3 regions of the Paenibacillus haidiansis genome follow, and region 3 is predicted to be linked to each of the others. Evidence: predicted binding sites of a transcription regulator. Region 3 holds the regulator's gene; each other region holds the start of a gene.
What was found. Region 3 encodes Rex, which represses fermentation and respiration genes when NADH is low (regulators of the CRP and FNR family bind a similar motif). Its sites were predicted from a motif close to TTGTGAAATATTTCACAA; they were not measured.

Region 1 (6,238 bases), on a different contig from region 3:
CAAGGCCCGGAACATGTCATGGTCAAGAATATTGCCGAGAAACTAGGCTGTTCCGTACAGCCCATTTACAGTTACTATTCCAATATGGATGAATTGAAGCAAGAATTGGCGGATTATACGGGGAAGTTCTTTAAACAGTATATCGCTGAACATCTCGATAAAAACGACTATTCCCGTTCCGTCGGTGCCGCCTATATCCGGCTTGCCCAAACGGAGCCTCATTTATACCGGCTGTACATGATGCGCAAACGCCCCGATATCCATTCTCTGGATGATATTTATCGGAAAGAAGGTGATCCAAAGGTTGTTCAGCATTTGTCGGAAATATTAAATATCGGCTTTGACAAAGCCAAGTCGCTGTATCTTAACATGATCATTTACACCCAAGGTCTATCATTCATACTGGCGACGCAAGGCCCCGATTTCGGTACGGAAGAAATTCTCGCACAATTGGATGAAGCTTTTAAAGCCTTTGTAACCCAAGCCGTTAAATAATTGAGAGAGGTGTTGGATTTGAAAGTGCTGCTCGTTTACTCCAGCAAGACGGGATTTACCGAAAGGTATGCGAATTGGATTAAAGAAGAGTTGAATTGCGACATTGCCGAATTAAAAACGATATCCAGAGAAACCCTGGCTAGATACGAAACCGTTATTTACGGCGGGGGGATCTATGCCGGCAAGATTAACGGGCTGGCTAAATTCAAAAACTTGCTTCAACGTCCGCATCGACAGGGACAAAAGATAATTGTGTATGCCACCGGGGCCGCGCCGGCGGAGGCAAAGGGTACAGTGGAGAACGTCATCAAGAACAATATTTCGGAACAGGACAGAGGGGCGATTCCTGTGTTCTATTTTCAAAGCGGCCTGAATTATGAAAGAATGGGCCTCGTAAGCAAATTTATGATGAAGATTCTGCCGCATATCCTGAAAAGGAAAAAGGATAAAACCCCTGAAGACGAGGCCATGGTCGAAGCGATTAAGCAATCTTTCGATAGCACGGACAAGAAATATATCCAACCGCTGCTCGATCATGTGCGCACGGCGTGACCCGTGAATCATTATGATTCCTGCATCTGCCGAGCCAGCACGGGAGCGATGAATTGGCGGAACACATCGCCGGGAAACTGCCGTTTTTTGCGTTTGTCGTCGGTCAGAACGACGACCGTCTCTAGCGAGGGTACCACGTAAATATACTGGCCGCCGAACCCCCGCGCATAAAAATAATCGAATAAGGGTGCGGCAGTGCCGGGAGGACCGTCTGAATCCGGATAGGTATCCGTCCACCAATGCCAGCCGTAACGGCCGCGGCGGGGCGGTTCCGACGAGATGGCGGGTTCTACCGATTCCGCAATCCGTTCACGGGAAATCAGCCGGTTGTTGTTCCATTCTCCCTGCTGCAAATAAAGCTGCCCGAACTTTAGCATATCCTCGGGCCGAAGCCTTAGACCGAAGCCGCCCGTATGGATTCCCTGGGGGTCGCGCTCCCACTCGTACGATTCGATGCCAAGCGGGCCGAACAGATGAAGCTCGGCATACCGCGCCACCGTCATACCTGCGGCTTGTGCCAAAATGGCGGACAGCATTTGGGAGATGCCGGAGTTATATTCCATCATGGTTCCCGGAGGGTCCGCCAAAGGCTGTTCAAGCACGAAGTTGATCCAATGGGGCGACCGGGTCATCTTGGGAAAAGAGTTCTGGCCGCCGAACTCCGTCCAGTTAAAGCCCGCCGACATCGTCAACAAATGCCGCAGCGTAATTTCCCGTTTGCGGGAATCCGGGTCCGCGGCAAGCTGCGGGAAAAACTCCGCGGCCGGCGTGTCCGGCCCCGGCAGCAGTCCTTGATCCATCGCGATAGCGATCAGCGCGGACAGGACGCTTTTGGTACAGGAGTTGATTTTGGCGATTTCATGCGGCGTTCGATCATCTCTATATTGTTCAAATATCGGCTTGCCTTGGCGGCTGATTAGGCAACTTCTTAAATCCAGCTGTTTCAACGCCTGAATCAATGATGTCAAATTCATGGGAATAATCCTTTGCCTTTCTTATGCTATTTCGGGTAAAGCCGCCGAGCGGGCGGTGGCTATGCAACCCTATTTTTCACTTGATATCTTTTTATTAAACCATAAAATTGGCCAACCGGCATTTCCAGGAAATTAACGGATATTTTACTTGCAAAAGTAAGTGAAAAAAATAACATTTATAGTGAAATTAATCACATGATTATGATAAGATTTTATATATAATCATTTTTGCATCATAAATATTATTATTTGGGGGAGATCTACTGTGAAAATTTTCAAAGGTTTGCTGGCAGCGGGGGTTGCGGTTGCATTGCTATCCGGCTGCGGCGCAAAGAATGAAGATACTTCGGCAAACGCGGGCAACCAAGCAGCCGATGCGGTAACGACGGCTTCGCTCGTCAACGAAGCGGACGCATTCGTGAATGGGGTCAGTGAACAAGGAACTTGGATCGTAGCGATTTTGAATGATGTGACGGTCGATAAAGACGTGATCGTTGCCGGCGAATTCCATGATAAAGACGCTGCGGACGGAGACATTTACCGTAAAATCGCCCTTTACGCGCAAGATGAAGATCACAATATCACGGCCAACTACACGCTGACCGTACCGAAATTGACGGTGCAAAGCGAAAACCTGAGAATTCAAGGCGGAACGGTTAAAGGCGACGTTTATGTCGAAGCCAACGGATTTAATCTTCATGAGTCGGCAACCGTGGACGGCAACATCTACTATGCAAGCGAAGATGTGAAGGCTACGGCGGTTATCGACGGTAAAGTGACCGGGACTCAAGAAGTAAAATAAAACGGAATATACTTATTATAGTTTTATCCCAAACAAGCACTACAAAAGCCTGCAGATCAGTCCCATTCTGGGAATCCATCGGCAGGCTTTTTGATTAAATGCCGGCGCCTCCACTTTTATCACAGACATCGCTAGCCGAATCTCACTATAATTAACTGGACAAATTTAACAAACAGGGTGCCCTTGTTTCAGGCAAGGGATAACAGGGAATCGGGTGCAAATCCCGAGCGGTCCCGCCACTGTAAGGAAGAGCCGAACTTCAGATTGTCACTCGGATTTTATATCCGGGGAAGACGAAGGAACGCGTTTGTATTCCGAGCCAGGAGACCTACCTTGTTTGTTCGCACCATGACCCTACGCGGATAGGAGCGGTGTACGAATTGGTTGCATAGAAGAGAAGACAAGCGGTATTGCGGATGGCTCATTGACGTGATTTTTCCCATGAATGCCATTCCGGCAGAACATCCGCCTCTGTTGTACTTCTGTTCAAGATCGGCGGCCAGCGGTCTTCCGCAGCAGGTCCGACTCTTGCACAACTGATGACGTACAAAGCACTCCCACCCTGCAGGGTGGGAGTTTTTAGTTTGTGACTGTACGAATAATAAGTGGAGGAACAAGAATGAAAAAGCGGAGATTTTGGAGCATGACGGCCCTGATCGCCGGATTTACCGTTTATTTACTGCTCAATGAACCGGGAACGGCGCTGGCGATGCACATTATGGAAGGCTTTCTGCCGGTTGGCTGGGCCGTTTTCTGGTGGGCGGCGTTTCTGCCTTTTTTTGTGCTCGGGGTGGTGAAGCTGCAAAAATTGACCCAGGACAATCCCGAGGTGAAGCTGCTGCTCGGGCTTTCCGGAGCGTTCACCTTCGTCTTGTCCGCGCTCAAAATGCCTTCCGTTACCGGAAGCAGCTCTCATCCTACGGGGACGGGCCTCGGAGCGGTCATGCTAGGGCCGCTGCCGATGAGCGTAATCGGCTCGATCGTCCTGTTGTTTCAGGCGCTGCTGCTGGCCCACGGAGGAATCACCACACTGGGAGCGAACGCCTTCTCGATGGCGGTGGCGGGTCCTTTTGCCGGGTATGCCGTCTACAGACTGATGATGAGATTCACCGAACGCGAAAAGCTGGCGGTGTTTCTGGCGGCGACCTGCGCCGATCTGATGACCTATGTGGTTACTTCCGTCCAGCTTGCGGCCGCTTTCCCCGCGGCGAACGGCGGATTTGCCGCTTCCCTGCTGAAATTCGGCGGCATTTTTGCCGTAACCCAGATTCCGCTGGCGATCAGTGAGGGATTGCTGACCGTACTGCTCTGGAATTGGTTGAAATCGTACATTCCGAACGACCTATCGCGGCTAAAAGGTCAAACGAAAGAAGGAGGCCTGTAATGAGCAATAAGTGGAAGAATGCGTTGATGCTGCTGGCGGTAGTTCTGCTCGTGGTCCTGCCGCTGCTGCTGGTCGACGGGGAATTCGGCGGGGCTGACGATGCGGCGGAGGGGGTCATTACGGAGGTTGCCCCCGATTATGAGCCTTGGTTCAAGCCGATTACCGAGCTGCCCGGGGAAACGGAAAGCATGCTGTTTGCGCTGCAGGCGGCGCTTGGGGCCGGAGTGATCGGTTATTCGGTCGGGCTGCTGAAAGGCAGACAGCAACGGCGGTAGTCCCATGCTCAGAAGAATTGACGCTTTGTCCTACAGCAATGCGCTGCGCCATTTGTCGCCCCTGTGGAAAAGCTTATTCGCCGTGGTGATGTTCATCCTTTCTTATTCCCTGCATCCTGTTTTACAGGTCATTATTTTCTTTTGGATGATGCTGTGGTGCATCCATTTTGCCAAAATTCCTGCCCGTACCTACGGATCGCTTCTCTGTACGGCGCTGTTGTTCTTTGTTCTCAGCCTTCCAGCAGTGCTCGTGGAGTTGGGACGGCCGGAGGCCTCCGACGCGGTACTTGCTCTCAAGCTGCCGGCTTCGGAGCAAAGCCTGTACGTTATGGCGGCGGGAATTCGGCGGGCAGGGAAGCTGCTGGCCCGGGTAATAGCCTGTTTGTCCTGCTTTTTCTTCCTGATATTAACGACTCCGTTCGGCGAGCTGCTGCAGGTGCTCCGGAAGCTGCGGCTGCCGGAAATCGTACTGGAGCTGATGCTGATTATGTACCGATTCTTATTTCTATTGAGCGATACGGTGCACGGAATGCTTCTCGCCGGTCGTCTGAGGGGCGGAAAGCGAGGATTTTGGGCCAGGATGAGGGAGATGGCGGGGATGGGCAGCGCTCTATTTGCAAACACCATGCGACGTTATGACGGGCTTTCCAAAGGGCTGCTTACCCGGGGATATACGGGACAGATTGTCTTGCCTCCATATGAACCCCGGACTGTACCGGGAAAAATCGCCGCGTCGGCATACATCGGCATCGCTTTGATGCTGCTTGCCGAGCTGTGGATTAGGTTGGTATAGGCATCATCAACGGACAAATGGACCGACAAGAGAAGGAGAACAAGATGAACATGGCTGACAGCTTGACTTTTGAAGGAGTAGTATTCCGCTATCCCGATACGGCGGAGCCCGCGCTGCGGGAATTGACCGTTTCCATCCCCGGGGGATGCAAGACAGCGGTGATTGGCCATAACGGTTCCGGCAAGTCCACATTCTTTCTCCATGCCGTCGGCATTCTCCGTCCGCAGCAGGGCAGGGTGCTGCAGGCGGGAATCCCCGTATCTTATGCCAAGAAAGATCTGGCGGCTCTGCGCCGCAACGTCGGTCTCGTGCTCCAGGATCCCGAGCAGCAGTTGATCTTGAACACACCGGGGGAGGATATTTCATTCGGGCTGCGCGGGATGGGGATGAATGAAGCGGCAATTAAGACGCGCTGCCTTGAGATGCTGGACTTGCTGAAGCTGGAAGAACTGAAGGACAAGCCCATTCATCAGCTCAGTTTGGGACAAAAGAAACGCACGGCGCTCGCAGGGGTGCTGGCGATGAAGCCGGAGCTCCTTTTGCTTGACGAGCCGACTTCCTATCTGGACCCACTTTCGGAAGCTCAATTGCTTGCGGGACTGGAGAGCGTTCATAAGCAAGGGACAACGATCGTGATGGCGACACACGACATGAATCTGGCCTACAGCTGGGCGGATTGGGTTATCGTGCTGGATCATGGGGCTTGCCTGGCGGCGGGAACGCCGGAAGCGGTATTCAGCGGGCGGGGTGGCTTGCGGGCCCTTGGTCTCGAACTGCCGCTGATTGCGGATTTGTGGTACAGCCTGCCCGCGCGGTATACCGAAGGCCGCTCCGTTCCCCGGAGCGCCGAGGCATTCAAGACCATGCTGAACCAATTGCTGGTTGAACGCACGGAAATTCCTGAGTATGGGATGAAATAGAACAATTTTAAATGCGCGGGAACGTATCGAGCGTTATCGCACG
Region 2 (6,238 bases), on a different contig from region 3:
GAGCTGATCCAGGTACTGTTCCTTGGGCGCCATATTCAGCTTCACCATCCGCTGCTCCCGAAGGCCCTCCAAAGTAACGCCTTCCATATACGGGTTGCCCGTATTTTGAAGCGCCTGGCGGATCATATCCTCTTCCGTATCAAGGAAGGCCTCATCCTCAAAGCCCATCGCGGCCGCCAGCAGCTTGAATACCTCCACATTGCTCTTGCTCTCGCCGCGGGCGGGGATCACCGGCTCCTGAATCTGGATGTAATGATGCCAATACGAGGCATAGAGATCGGTATTTTCAAAAGAGGAAGTAGCCGGGAGCACGATGTCCGCAAATTTGGCCGTATCGGTCAGGAACAGATCATGCACAACGGTAAACAGATCCTCCCGGCTAAACCCGCGCTCCACCTTGTTCGTATCCGGCGCGACCACCACCGGGTTCGAGCAGTAAACGAACATCGCCCGGATCGGCGGATCCAGGGTCAGCAAGGCTTCTCCGATTCGATTCATGTTGATCGTCCGGGCATCGTGATCATGTCTCAATTCCGGACGTTCCAGCGCGTCCGTATTCATATCGGCATAGGCGCTGTTCATCTTGTACGCGCCGCCGCCCGGAACGAGCCACTGGCCGGTTAAGGCCGGGAGGCAGCTGATCGCGCGGACGTTCATCCCGCCGTTGTCGTGGTGCTGGAGCCCGTTGCCCATATGAATATAGGCCGGCGAGGTTTCCCCGTACATCACGGCCAGCGCCTCGATGTCCCCGGCGGGAATACCGGTAATCGCCGATACCCGTTCCGGGGTATAAGCCTTCACATGCTCGCGAAGCTGTTCGTGTCCGACCGTATAACGCGCAAGAAACGGCTCATTCACAAGCCCGCGCGCAAACAGCACATGCATCATCCCGAGGGCGAGCGCCGTGTCCGTTCCCGGATGGAGCGGAATGAACCAATCGGCCCGCTGGCCCGTACGGTTCTTGTGGACATCGATCACGACCAGCTTCGCCCCCTGCTTCCTCGCCTTCTCGATCAGCGCGATCTGATGCATGTTCGTGCTGACCAGATTGCCGCCCCACACGATAATCAGCTTGGCCTTGACCGTATCCTCGGGGCTTACCCCGCCGCCGAAGCCCATCGTATATTTCCAGCCGGCGTTGCCCGCGGCGGTGCAGATGCTCCGCTGCAGCTTGGACGCCCCCAGCCGGTTGAAAAAGCGCCGGTCCATGCCTTCGACGCTGAGAATCCCCATATTGCCGTAAAAATTATAAGGCAGTATACTTTCCGGCCCATGTTCTTCAATCAGCGCCTTAAAGCGTCCGGCGATCTCCGCGATCGCTTCGTCCCAGCCAATCCGTTCAAACTTTCCTTCTCCCTTGGCCCCGACGCGTCTCATCGGATACAGCACCCGCTCCGGATGATAGACCCGCTCGGCCATATTCCGCACCTTGTTGCAGATGGCGCCCTGCGTGATCGGATGCGCGGGGTTCCCCGTCACTTTGACGATCTTACCGTTCTCTTTATGCAGCAGCAAACCGCAGGTGTCCGGGCAGTCCAGCGGGCACACTGCGGGAAAGATTCCGTTCTCCTCATGGATCATATGGTCATCCCCTCTCTCCTGTCTAAATTATTGTAGAAAAAAAGTCCGCTCCGTGTCTACTGGCGATGTTTGCTTTTAGCTTGGCACTAATTCTGCCGGACGGACAGCAAGTCTTCTCCGGTACATAAAAAAAGCCGCCTCCCAAAGCGGGAAGCGGCCGGTACTTGATTCAAGCGAATCCGTCGGTTATGCGGATTTGTTCACGGTTGCCGGGTTAGCGGCGGAAGCGGCCTGATGCTTCACTGCACCCGGCTTCAAATAAGCCGTCCAGTAGGCCCCGGCGACGAACAGCGCGCCGCCCGTCAGATTGCCGAGCCAAACGGGTATAAAATTCATGAAGTATTCTCCCCAGGAAAAATAGCCTTCAAAAATGGCCGCCGGGATCAGGAACATGTTGGCAACAACGTGCTGGAATCCGATCGCGACGAACGCCATGGTCGGGAACCAGATGCCGAGGATTTTCCCGCTCATATTATCCGCGCCGTAGGACAGCCAGACGGCAAGCGCGACGAGCCAGTTACAGCCGATCCCCGAGACAAAAGCCTGCAAGAATCCGTCTTCCAATTTATGCCCCGCCATATCCACGAGCTTGTCGAGATACACCCCGCTGGAGGTCAGTCCGACAATATGCCCAAAAAAATAAGCGACAAACAGCGCGCCCACGAAGTTGCTGACGGTAATCAGGATAATATTTTTAAATACTTCGCCGGTCGAAATCCGCCCCGCCATCCGCGCCAGCGGCACGGCCATCATATTGCCTGTCAGCAATTCGCCGCCTGCAAGCAGCACCAGAATCAGACCGATCGGAAACACCGCCGCGCCGATAAAGTTGGCGATCGAGCCCCATTCTTTCGGAGCGCCCGCAATGACGCGTATATCCAGCAAAAAGCCGAGGGCGATAAAAGCGCCGCCCAAAAATCCGAGAATCAAAACCGTCAGCAAGGGATTGTGCGCTTTCTTGACGCCCATTTCGACCGTTACGCTCGCGATTTGATCCGGTTTATTGTAAGCCATGGTTCATTCTCCTCCGGGACTTTGATGATATGAGTCAATTGTATCTTGGACCGGTTCCGGGATAAGTAACATTCGTCACGAAATGACCCTTTATAGTGAAAAACTTCACAAAAAAATAAGAAAAAACGGCTGCCTGCAAGGGTAAACCCTGCGGCAGCCGTTTGGTGTCCCGCTCAAGCGTTATCCGTTCAAGCGCGCACCGTTTCGCGCGCCGGCACTTCCGGCAAAGCTCCAAGGCCTGCGCTGTTCAGGAAGTTCCACGGTTTGTTGTAATGCGGCTGGAAGAAGAAATCGACGAAGGCCAACTCTTCCATCTTCATCCCGTTCTGAATGCAGACCGAGATCGTGTTGATCGATTGCGTCAAATCGGCTTTGGACATGATTTGCGCCCCGAGAATGCGCCGGGTCGCTTTTTCATAGACCACCTTCAGCATGACTTGCTCGTGCGTCGGCATGAATTCCGGGCGGTAGCTGTCGTTGATCAACACCGCTTCCGCTTCGATTCCGGCTTCCTTTGCAGCCGCTTCCGTCATCCCGGTCCCGGCGATGTTGTCCTCGTAGATTTTGATGCCCGATGTTCCTTGCGTCCCCATATATTTCACTGTAGGCGCCACCAGATTGCGGGCGACCAGCGTTCCCATCCGTACGGCGTTCGTCGCGAGCGGAATATAGGCGTGTTTTCCCGTCGGGTTGTAGAAGATCGCGCAGCTGTCGCCTGCCGCATATACGTCCGCCGCGCTGGTCCGCATATATTCGTCCACGATGATCGCGCCGTTCCCCAGCATATCGACCTGCCCTTTCAAGAGTTCCGTGTTCGGGCGGAAGCCGATGCACATGATGACGAGGTCGGCATCATATTGGCCTTTGTCGGTGACTACTTGGCTCACCTTGCCGTTGTCTCCTGTGAATTTGGTCACTTTCTCGCCTAAAGCAAGCTTGATTCCGTGTTCGCGGAGCGAAGCCTCGATCTTATCCGTATATTCGGCATCCAGGTACTTGCTCAAAATGCGGTCCTCCGCATCGATCAGCGTCACTTGCTTGCCGTTCAATTGAAACGCCTCGACCAGCTCGACTCCGATATAACCCGCGCCGACCACGACGATGTTATTCGCTTGCTGCGATTTTTCGATGATGGTATTCGAATGATTGAAGTTTTTCGAGAGCAAAATGTTGTCCAGCTCAATGCCTTCAAATTTCGGTACGATCGGCCACGAGCCGGTTGTCACGATCAGCTTGTCGAACGTATCGTCGAACTCCGCTCCGGTTTCCAGGTTGCGTGCGCGCAGTGTTTTCCCGGCCGTGTCCACCGAGATCACTTCATGCCGCATCTTCGTGTTGACCCCAAGCTCGGCCAGTTGCTGCGGCGACGAATAGAACAAGCCTTGCGGATCTTTAACCATGCCCCCCACATAAAGGGCGATCCCGCACGACAGGAATGAAATATTGTCATTGCGCTCGTACACCGTAATTTCCGCATCCGGGTACAGGTTCGCCGTATTTACAATCGCCGCCGTCCCTGCGTGAGTACATCCGATAACCGCTACTTTCATGATTTCTTCCTCCTCATATCCCCATTTTCTAATATCTGTAACATATCGGGGCATTATTTGTGAAATATGTCACTTATAAATCTGCTCATTTGTGAATTTGTTCACCTGATAACTCTATTATAGTGTGACATTTTTCACATTGCAAGGGGAAAGATGACGATTCGCAAAATATTCACAATTTTAAATATCTCGGTAGCGGACAGAAACGCCCGTTATACCCGGAAATTCGGGGTTTTGAATTTCTAACGGTCGTGGACGACCGTTAGAGGCAAATATTTCTACGGGAAACGGATTGTTTTACGCTCTAACGGGCGAAGACGTCCGTTACAAGTCAAATGGCTCGCTCAGACCGGCTCTAACGGTCATGGATGACCGCCAAATGACGAACCGGGCGCAACAGATCCGTCATGCGCCGGGCCAGCCGGGAATGAGGCTAAGCCGGACGATTCGACGCAAAAAGGGCCGGGCCAACAGGTTGGCCCAGCCCGGTTATTATGAATTGGCTTGCTCTTTAGCCACAGCGGCAGCCGCGGCGGTAATCTCGCGGTACATGGCTTCCCTATCCGCCTTGGTCAGCTTCGGGCAGCCGTAGCAATACCCGGAGCTCTCGGTCCGGTAAGCCAGACAGCAGGTCGGCTTCATCCGCGTCGCTTCGCCGGGGTGGTAAGGATCGTCAAGCCAGGTCTCCTTCAGATCATAAGGATTCCGCTTCAACCCAAACCACTCCGCCTCGAGTCCTTTGGTCAAAAAAGCATAACTCTCCATGAGTTGTGCTTGGCCTGCCGGGTCTCCGATCTGCTTGCCGATATAGTCTAGATAGTATTCCACGCCCAGCGGCATTTGTCCCCACAGCTGCATCACCGGCAGCTTGGATACCGCGGCGGCCGTCTCCATGACGGGCCGGAGCGTCTCCCGAACATAATGCCCCAAGGTCTCCCGACGCCAGGAGTCTTCCCGATCAACCGGCCAGGATCGCACCGAAGCGTTCTTCAGGACAAAAAAGACATACGGATAGTTGTTTACCATCTCAATTTGAAGCGTGAGATTGGCGAGCGACAAATCCGGGCTTCCGTCACAAACCGTCATCAAATAGAGCGCGGCGGTAAGCATGACGCGCCAGCTTGCCGCGTAATAGGTCGCCGCGACCTGGAGGTCTTGGCCTTTGATCAGCTCCTGATACCGCTTCAGCAGCCGCTCCGCCTCCTGCCGGTCGGTCAATAAATCCGCCGGAATCGTGACGAGGGCGTTCTCTCTTTCCCGGGTTACAACATAGAGCGCTTGCTCCAGCAGTCCAAAATCGATGTTCATCTTCTTGCCTCCGAACTTTGCACGCGGCTATTTCCTACAGGATCGAGGCGATTTTGGCGGCCGGTTCCGAATTTTTGCCGGCCCCGGTCCGCAGCGTTTTCCCTCCCGCAGCTGCGCGATACAGCTCATACGGTAGACAAAGCGGCACGCCGCTGCGGGGATCGGTCACGATATCCGCTTCAATTCCGAACACTTCGCGCAGTACTTCGGAAGTAACCACCTCTTCCGGAGCGCCTACGGCGACCGCCTCGCCTTTTTTAATCGCGATCATATGATGGGCATATCTGGCGGCATGGTTCAAATCATGAACGACCATGACGATGGTCCGCGAAGACTCCGCGTTCAATTCCTCAAGCAGCTGCAGCACCTCGAGCTGGTGCGCCATATCCAGGAAGGTCGTCGGTTCGTCCAGGAACAGGATATCCGTCTCCTGGGCCAGAGCCATGGCGATCCAGGCCCGCTGCCGCTGGCCCCCGGACAAATGCTCGAGCGCGCGGTCGCTGAATTCCTGCATACGGGTCGCTTCGATCGCCCATTCGATAATTTTGCGGTCTTCCGTTTTCAGTCCGCCGAATCCTTTCTGATGCGGAAACCGTCCGTATGAAACCAGCTCATACACCGTCAGTCCCTCGGGAGCGGTCGGATTCTGCGGTAAAATCGCCAGTTGTTTGGCCACATCCCGGGTCGATTGCTTATGAATCGATTTGCCGTCGAGCAGTACGCTCCCGTTCTTGGGCTGCAAAATCCGGGCCATCGTCTTCAAAATCGTCGATTTCCCCGAGCCG
Region 3 (6,238 bases):
ACTTTGCCACACCTAAAGAAGAGGTGATAACGGCGGCCCAAATGATCGTCTGGCTGGCGCAGACGGAGACGGGGGACGACGAAGAACTCAATCTGGGAAACCGGGGCAGCGATTTCTGGGAAACGGTGGCTAGCGAATCCGATTCCTGCCTTGGCCGGTCCTGCCCGTGGTTCCGCAAGTGCTATTACCATAAGGCCAAGCATGAAGCCGGGGTGGCCGACGTGGTCATTACGAACCATTCCAAGCTGTTTACGGACATTCAGGCCGGGCATCAGCTCCTGCCGGGCTACGACCGCCTGGTCATCGACGAGGCGCACCATTTGGAGGAGGTCGCCGGCAAGCATCTCGGCTTGCAAATGAAATATTTCACCGTTGTCCATACGCTTACCCGGCTGTTTAAGGACAGCAAGACCGGACAATTGCCGAACCTGAGAACGATGCTTGGTCATGCGGAGGGCGAAAAATCGGCGGAATGGTGCTCGGTCATCGACGGATTGTATCCTTCGCTGCTCGATGTGAAAGATTGTTGGGACCGGCTGGCGGAACAATTGTTTGCGCTCATGCCGGAACGCAGTGATGCGGCCCCCGGCGACCCCGGACAATTCGTGCTCCGGCTCTTGCAGGACAAGAAGCCGAAAGTCTGGGAGGCGCTTTCCGCGATCGAGAATCAGATCTATACCACGCTTTCCGATACGATCCGCAAAGGGGAGCGTCTGCTTGCCGAGCTGAAGGACGACGACAACGATTACGGATTCGACAGTTTAGTCACCGATATCAGCGGCCTGTTCAAGGATCTGGCCGGCGAGCGCGACGCCCTGCGGTTCTTCATGAAGATGGACGATGCCAATACGGTCTACTGGCTCGAAGGAAACGGCACCTATCGCAGCAAATCTCTGCAATTGTTTGCGGTTCCGATCGATGTGAGCACGCAGCTGAAAGGATTTTTCTTCGATAAGAAGAAAAGCGTGGTCATGACTTCGGCTACGCTGTCGGTGGATAAATCGTTTCAATATATGATCGACCAGCTTGGGCTCGGGGAAGCGGCGGAACAGGAGCGGCTGCTTACGGCGATGCTTCCCTCGCCGTTCAATTACCGCGAACAGGCGCTTGTGGTCATCCCGCGTGACTTCCCCAGCGTGAAGGGCAGCGTGGGCGACGATCATTTTGTGCGTACGCTGGTGCAATCGCTGGCCGATACGGCGGTCGTCACGAAAGGCCGCATGCTGGTGTTGTTCACTTCCTACCGGATGCTAAGGCAGGTATACGATCCGCTCAAGGAGCTCTTGGCGGAGCAGGGAATTACCGTGATCGGGCAAGGCATGGACAGCGGAAGCCGGACCAAGCTGACCCGGCGCTTTCAGGGACAGAACGCCTCCGTGCTGCTGGGAACCAACAGCTTTTGGGAAGGAGTGGACATCCCTGGAGAAGCGTTGACCAGTCTCGCCATCGTCCGGCTGCCGTTTCAACCGCCCAACCATCCGCTCGTTGAGGCCAAGAGCGAACGGCTGCAGCAGGAGAAGAAGAATCCGTTTATGAAGCTGTCGGTTCCTCAGGCCGTGATCCGGTTCAAGCAAGGCTTCGGACGGCTGGTCCGGTCCTCGCAGGACCGCGGGATCGTGGTCGTTTACGATACGCGCATCTTGGAATCTTACTACGGAAAGTATTTTTTATATTCTTTGCCTGGACCGAAGATGGAGCATATGCCGCTTGGGCAGATGGTTCCTCGCATTTCGGAATGGCTGGATGTATAAAGAGCGAGATTTATAAAGAGTGATGAATAAGAGCGGTAATTGTTGTTCAAATCGCGCCAAATAGGGGGATAACCAATGAAAACGGAAAAAATTTCGGATGCTGTAGTACGCAGATTGCCGGTGTATTTGCGGTTTCTCAATGAATTGAGCCGCCGTGAAGTTCCGACGGTATCGTCCCAGGAGCTGGGACAGAAGCTGGATCTCAATCCGGCGCAAATCCGCAAGGATCTCGCGTATTTCGGCGATTTCGGCCGCAAGGGGATCGGCTACGATGTGCCCTATCTGATCGAAAAGATCAGGCAAATTCTCAATTTGGACCAGCAGATCAACGTCGCTTTGATCGGTGCCGGTAATCTCGGTCAGGCGCTGTCCAATTACAATGCTTACGTCAAGGACAATATGAAAATTGTGGCCGTTTTTGATTCATCGCCCGCCAAAATCGGCACCATGATCAACAACATCGAGATTCAGCCGATCGAAGAGCTGATCGAAACCGTAAAGAAGAAAAATATCCGTATCGGCATTATTACGGTACCGGACGTAGAGGCACAACGCGTGGCCGACCAGCTTATCGAAGCGGGGATCGGGGCGATCCTCAATTTTGCTCCGATCATCATCAAGGCCCCGGCCGAAGTGCGCGTGCATGCGGCCGATTTCACAACCGATTTGATGAGCTTGGCGTATTATTTGGATGGGGGAAAGGAAACAACCAATGACGACTCGAAAATGGCTGATTAAAGATGGAACTTTTGCCGTACTTGACCGGGAAAACCCGGTTCTTCGCGGCTATATGCTGATTGAAGGCGACACGATCGCCTATATCGGCGAAGACCGGCCTGTGGGAGCGGAAGGAGCCGAAACGTTCGACGGCAAAGGCCTGCTGTTTCTGCCGGGCCTGATCAACACCCACGGCCATGCCGCGATGTCCCTGCTTCGCGGTTATGGCGACGATATGGTGCTGCAGCAGTGGCTGCAGGAGAAAATGTGGCCGATGGAAGCTAAATTTTCGGGAGAAGACGTGTACCGGGGCACGGCACTGTCGGTTCTGGAAATGCTGAAAGGCGGGACGACGACGTTCCTCGATATGTACGACCATATGGATCAAGTGGCAGCCGTAGTCGAGCAGTCGGGCATCCGCGCCGTGCTGACGCGCGGCGTGATCGGTTTGTGTCCGCCGGATGTGCAGCAGCAGAAGCTGGATGATGCGGTGGCCTTCGCCAAGAACTGGCACGGCAAGGCGGACGGGCGGATTACGACGATGATGTCTCCGCACGCGCCTTATACCTGTCCTCCGGATTATATCGAGAAAATCGTACAGGCGGCGCATGATCTGAATCTTCCGCTTCATACGCATATGTCGGAAACGCGCGCCGAAGTCGAGCAGAATGTGGCCGATTACGGCGTTCGTCCCGTTCAGCATCTGCTCAATCTCGGCTTGTTCAGCCGCCCGGCACTGCTGGCGCACGCCGTGCATTTGACCGACGAGGAAATCGGGATTTTAGCGGATCACCATGTCGCCGTGTCCCATAATCCGGGCAGCAATCTCAAGCTGGCAAGCGGCGTGGCGCGCGTGCCCGAGCTGCTTAAGGCCGGGGTCACCGTCTCGCTCGGCACGGACGGTCCGGCCAGCAACAATAACCTCGACATGTTCGAAGAGATCCGCCTGGCGGCCCTGATCCATAAGGGAGTTTCGGGCGACCCTACGGCCGTTCCGGCAGCGGAAGCGCTCCGAATGGGCACGGAATACGGAGCTAAATCGCTCTTCCTGTCCGATACGGGCAAGCTCGCCGCCGGGATGAAGGCGGATTTCATCGCGCTGGATACGGAGCAGGCTCATTTCCTGCCGCGGACCGATTATATTTCGCATGCGGTTTACTCCGCCGGTCCGAAGGATGTAGAGCATGTCTGGGTGAACGGCAAGCAGGTCGTCAAGCACGGAGAATGCCTGACCTTGGACGAAGAGAAAGTGCGGTTCGAAGCGCAGGCGGCTTTTGAGGGCTTGCTCGCTCGATGATTAATCCGGCATTGGGGAAAGGAAGAGAGGCTTGAGAAACAGAACCAAATGGATCCTGCTCTCCATTGTGATTTTGGCGCTCGTGCTCATCGGCCTTCACCGTTATTATCTCTATATTCAGCAGGAATTACGGCAAGGAGAGGACGCGGCCGTTCAGCAGGCCCGGCAGGAAGCGGGGCTTCAGGAAACGACGAAAGTGTGGAAGTCCGTCTGGGACAAAGTCTGCTGGGTCATTCAGGGTAAGGATGAGAATGGCCGCGAGGTCATGATCTGGCTGCCGGAAGGCGGACAGCCCGAAATAAAGCCGCTGTCCGAAGGGGTATCGGAAAGCCAGGTGCGCGAGATCATACGCGACACCTATCCGGGAATCGAAATCGTCAGATTAATGCCGGGTATATATAACGATGAGCTGGTCTGGCAGCTTTTTTACAAGGAAAATGCCCATCATTACTACCGTTTCTTCCGTTTCGGCGACGGGACGCCGCTGGAAGAAGTATTCACATTGCCTAATCGGTAGTTTTTTTGAAAAAAATATAGCCTTGCCAAGGACGCTGTATAAGTGACGGTCTTTGGCAAGGCTTTTTTTAATGATTTTAATTTAAATTTTAAAATATATTCACACTCTTCATTCGAAATAGTATATACGATATGATATACTCTAACTTGTAGAAAATTTATAGATAGACGATAATGACTTTTTGATATATTCGATTCAAAATTTACAGCAAGGAGGACATTTACGTGAAACTGCGTATTGTACCGATTGTGGCTAGTGTGGCAGTGTCCGCGCTGCTGTTGTTCGGAGGATGGTTCGCTTATAAAGAGTGGGTCGTCGAAGGCCCTTTTGAGCATAAAATCAGCCAATACGACGGCGTCAAAAGCGTTCACACCGATATTACCCAAAAACAGGCGGTGTTGAAACTCGATTTGGAGCCGGGCACGGATTTTGGCAGTCTCGTCAAACAAATTGAGACCGATGGAGAGAAATGGATCGGCAACAGAGAGTTGAAGCTGGTCGTGGAAGACCGCGCTACGCCGAAGCTGAACGAATTGTGGGAAGAAGCTCTGTTCCCGGTTGCCCAGGCGATGGAGAATAAGGAGTACACGGGGATTACCGCCGCTTTGGACCACATGATGAAGGAAGACGGCGGCCTTACCGCCAAGGCGGAAATGGACGACCGCAATGTATACATTACATTGACGGACGGGCAGGCCAGCAAGTTCATTATTTTGCCCCGTACGGCGCAAACGATAGGGGTGTGGCCGAATGCGTAAGTGGATGCTGGAAGTTGCAGCCGGATTCGTGCCGGTGTTGCTGATTTTTATGGCTTATATCGGCTATAATATACTCCCGCTCATCGTGTTATTTGTCATGCTGGGAGCAATTTTCGCCGTGGTCAAAATGCGCGGAGGCACCGTTGCCACCGCCTCTCAAGAGCGCAAGCGCAAAAAAGTCGGCAGTTCCGATCTGACCTTCAATGAAATCGGCGGCCAGGACAGCGCCAAGCAAGAGCTGATCGAGGCGTTGGATTTTATGGTCCGGCATGAGGAAATCAAGAAATTCGGCATTCGCCCGATCAAGGGGATTCTGCTCACCGGGCCTCCGGGAACCGGGAAAACGCTGATGGCCAAGGCGGCCGCCCAGTACACGAATGCGGTATTCGTTGCGGCGTCGGGCAGTGAATTCGTCGAAATGTACGTTGGGGTCGGTGCGAGCCGGATTCGCGATCTGTTTAAAGAAGCCCGCACGCGGGCGGCCAAAGAGAAGAAAGACAACGCTGTTATCTTCATCGATGAGATCGATGTGATCGGCGGCAAACGCGAAGGCGGCCAGCAGCGGGAGTACGACCAGACGCTGAATCAATTGCTGACCGAGATGGACGGGATTTTCACGTCGGAAACGCCGCGCATTTTGCTCATCGCGGCGACCAACCGCAAGGAAATGCTGGACAGCGCCTTGCTTCGCCCCGGCCGGTTCGACCGGCATATACAGGTCGATCTGCCGGACAAGAAGGGGCGCCGTCATATCCTCGAGCTGCACGCCAAGAACAAGCCGCTCTCCTCTGAAGTCAGCCTGGATAAGGTTGCGGAAGAGTCATACGGTTTCTCCGGGGCCCAGCTCGAGAGCGTCATGAACGAAGCGGCGATCTACGCGATGCGGGACGGCAGCGGCGAGATCAGCCAGCGCCATCTGTCGATGGCGATCGACAAGGTGATGATGGGCGAGAAGACGGACCGCCAATCGACCGAGGAAGAGAAGCGCCGCGTCGCCGTTCACGAGCTGGGGCATGCGGTGGCCGCGGAAGTCGTGGCTCCGGGCAGCGTGAATCAGGTTGCGCTCAGCCCGCGCGGCCGGGCGCTGGGTTATGTGCGGCATAACCCGCAGGAAGAAAAGTACTTGTACACCAAACAGTATCTCGAAGGCCAAATTATTATCGCGCTCGCGGGCGCGGCGGCGGAGGAGATTTATTAC

Region 1: the regulator Rex is predicted to act here: its motif matches at 2,201-2,218, upstream of V3851_RS16095 (polymer-forming cytoskeletal protein).
Region 2: the regulator Rex is predicted to act here: its motif matches at 2,689-2,706, upstream of V3851_RS20600 (formate/nitrite transporter family protein).

What each region holds. Positions count from the first base shown of each region.
Region 1 covers NZ_JAZHPZ010000007.1:225,735-231,972, reverse strand. Annotated here, with positions in the region: gene V3851_RS16110 (TetR/AcrR family transcriptional regulator) at 1-495, shown strand, start outside; gene V3851_RS16105 (flavodoxin domain-containing protein) at 520-1,047, shown strand; gene V3851_RS16100 (serine hydrolase domain-containing protein) at 1,059-2,021, opposite strand; gene V3851_RS16095 (polymer-forming cytoskeletal protein) at 2,287-2,823, shown strand; cobalamin riboswitch at 2,982-3,173, shown strand; gene V3851_RS16090 (energy-coupling factor ABC transporter permease) at 3,443-4,207, shown strand; gene V3851_RS16085 (energy-coupling factor ABC transporter substrate-binding protein) at 4,207-4,482, shown strand; gene cbiQ (cobalt ECF transporter T component CbiQ) at 4,487-5,275, shown strand; gene V3851_RS16075 (energy-coupling factor ABC transporter ATP-binding protein) at 5,326-6,195, shown strand.
Region 2 covers NZ_JAZHPZ010000013.1:64,654-70,891, forward strand. Annotated here, with positions in the region: gene V3851_RS20595 (molybdopterin-containing oxidoreductase family protein) at 1-1,581, opposite strand, end outside; gene V3851_RS20600 (formate/nitrite transporter family protein) at 1,768-2,595, opposite strand; gene V3851_RS20605 (FAD-dependent oxidoreductase) at 2,784-4,145, opposite strand; gene V3851_RS20610 ((2Fe-2S)-binding protein) at 4,638-5,453, opposite strand; gene V3851_RS20615 (ABC transporter ATP-binding protein) at 5,488-6,238, opposite strand, start outside.
Region 3 covers NZ_JAZHPZ010000001.1:134,070-140,307, reverse strand. Annotated here, with positions in the region: gene dinG (ATP-dependent DNA helicase DinG) at 1-1,751, shown strand, start outside; gene V3851_RS00600 (redox-sensing transcriptional repressor Rex) at 1,827-2,489, shown strand; gene V3851_RS00595 (amidohydrolase) at 2,464-3,765, shown strand; gene V3851_RS00590 (cell wall elongation regulator TseB-like domain-containing protein) at 3,797-4,282, shown strand; gene V3851_RS00585 (hypothetical protein) at 4,507-5,040, shown strand; gene V3851_RS00580 (AAA family ATPase) at 5,033-6,238, shown strand, end outside.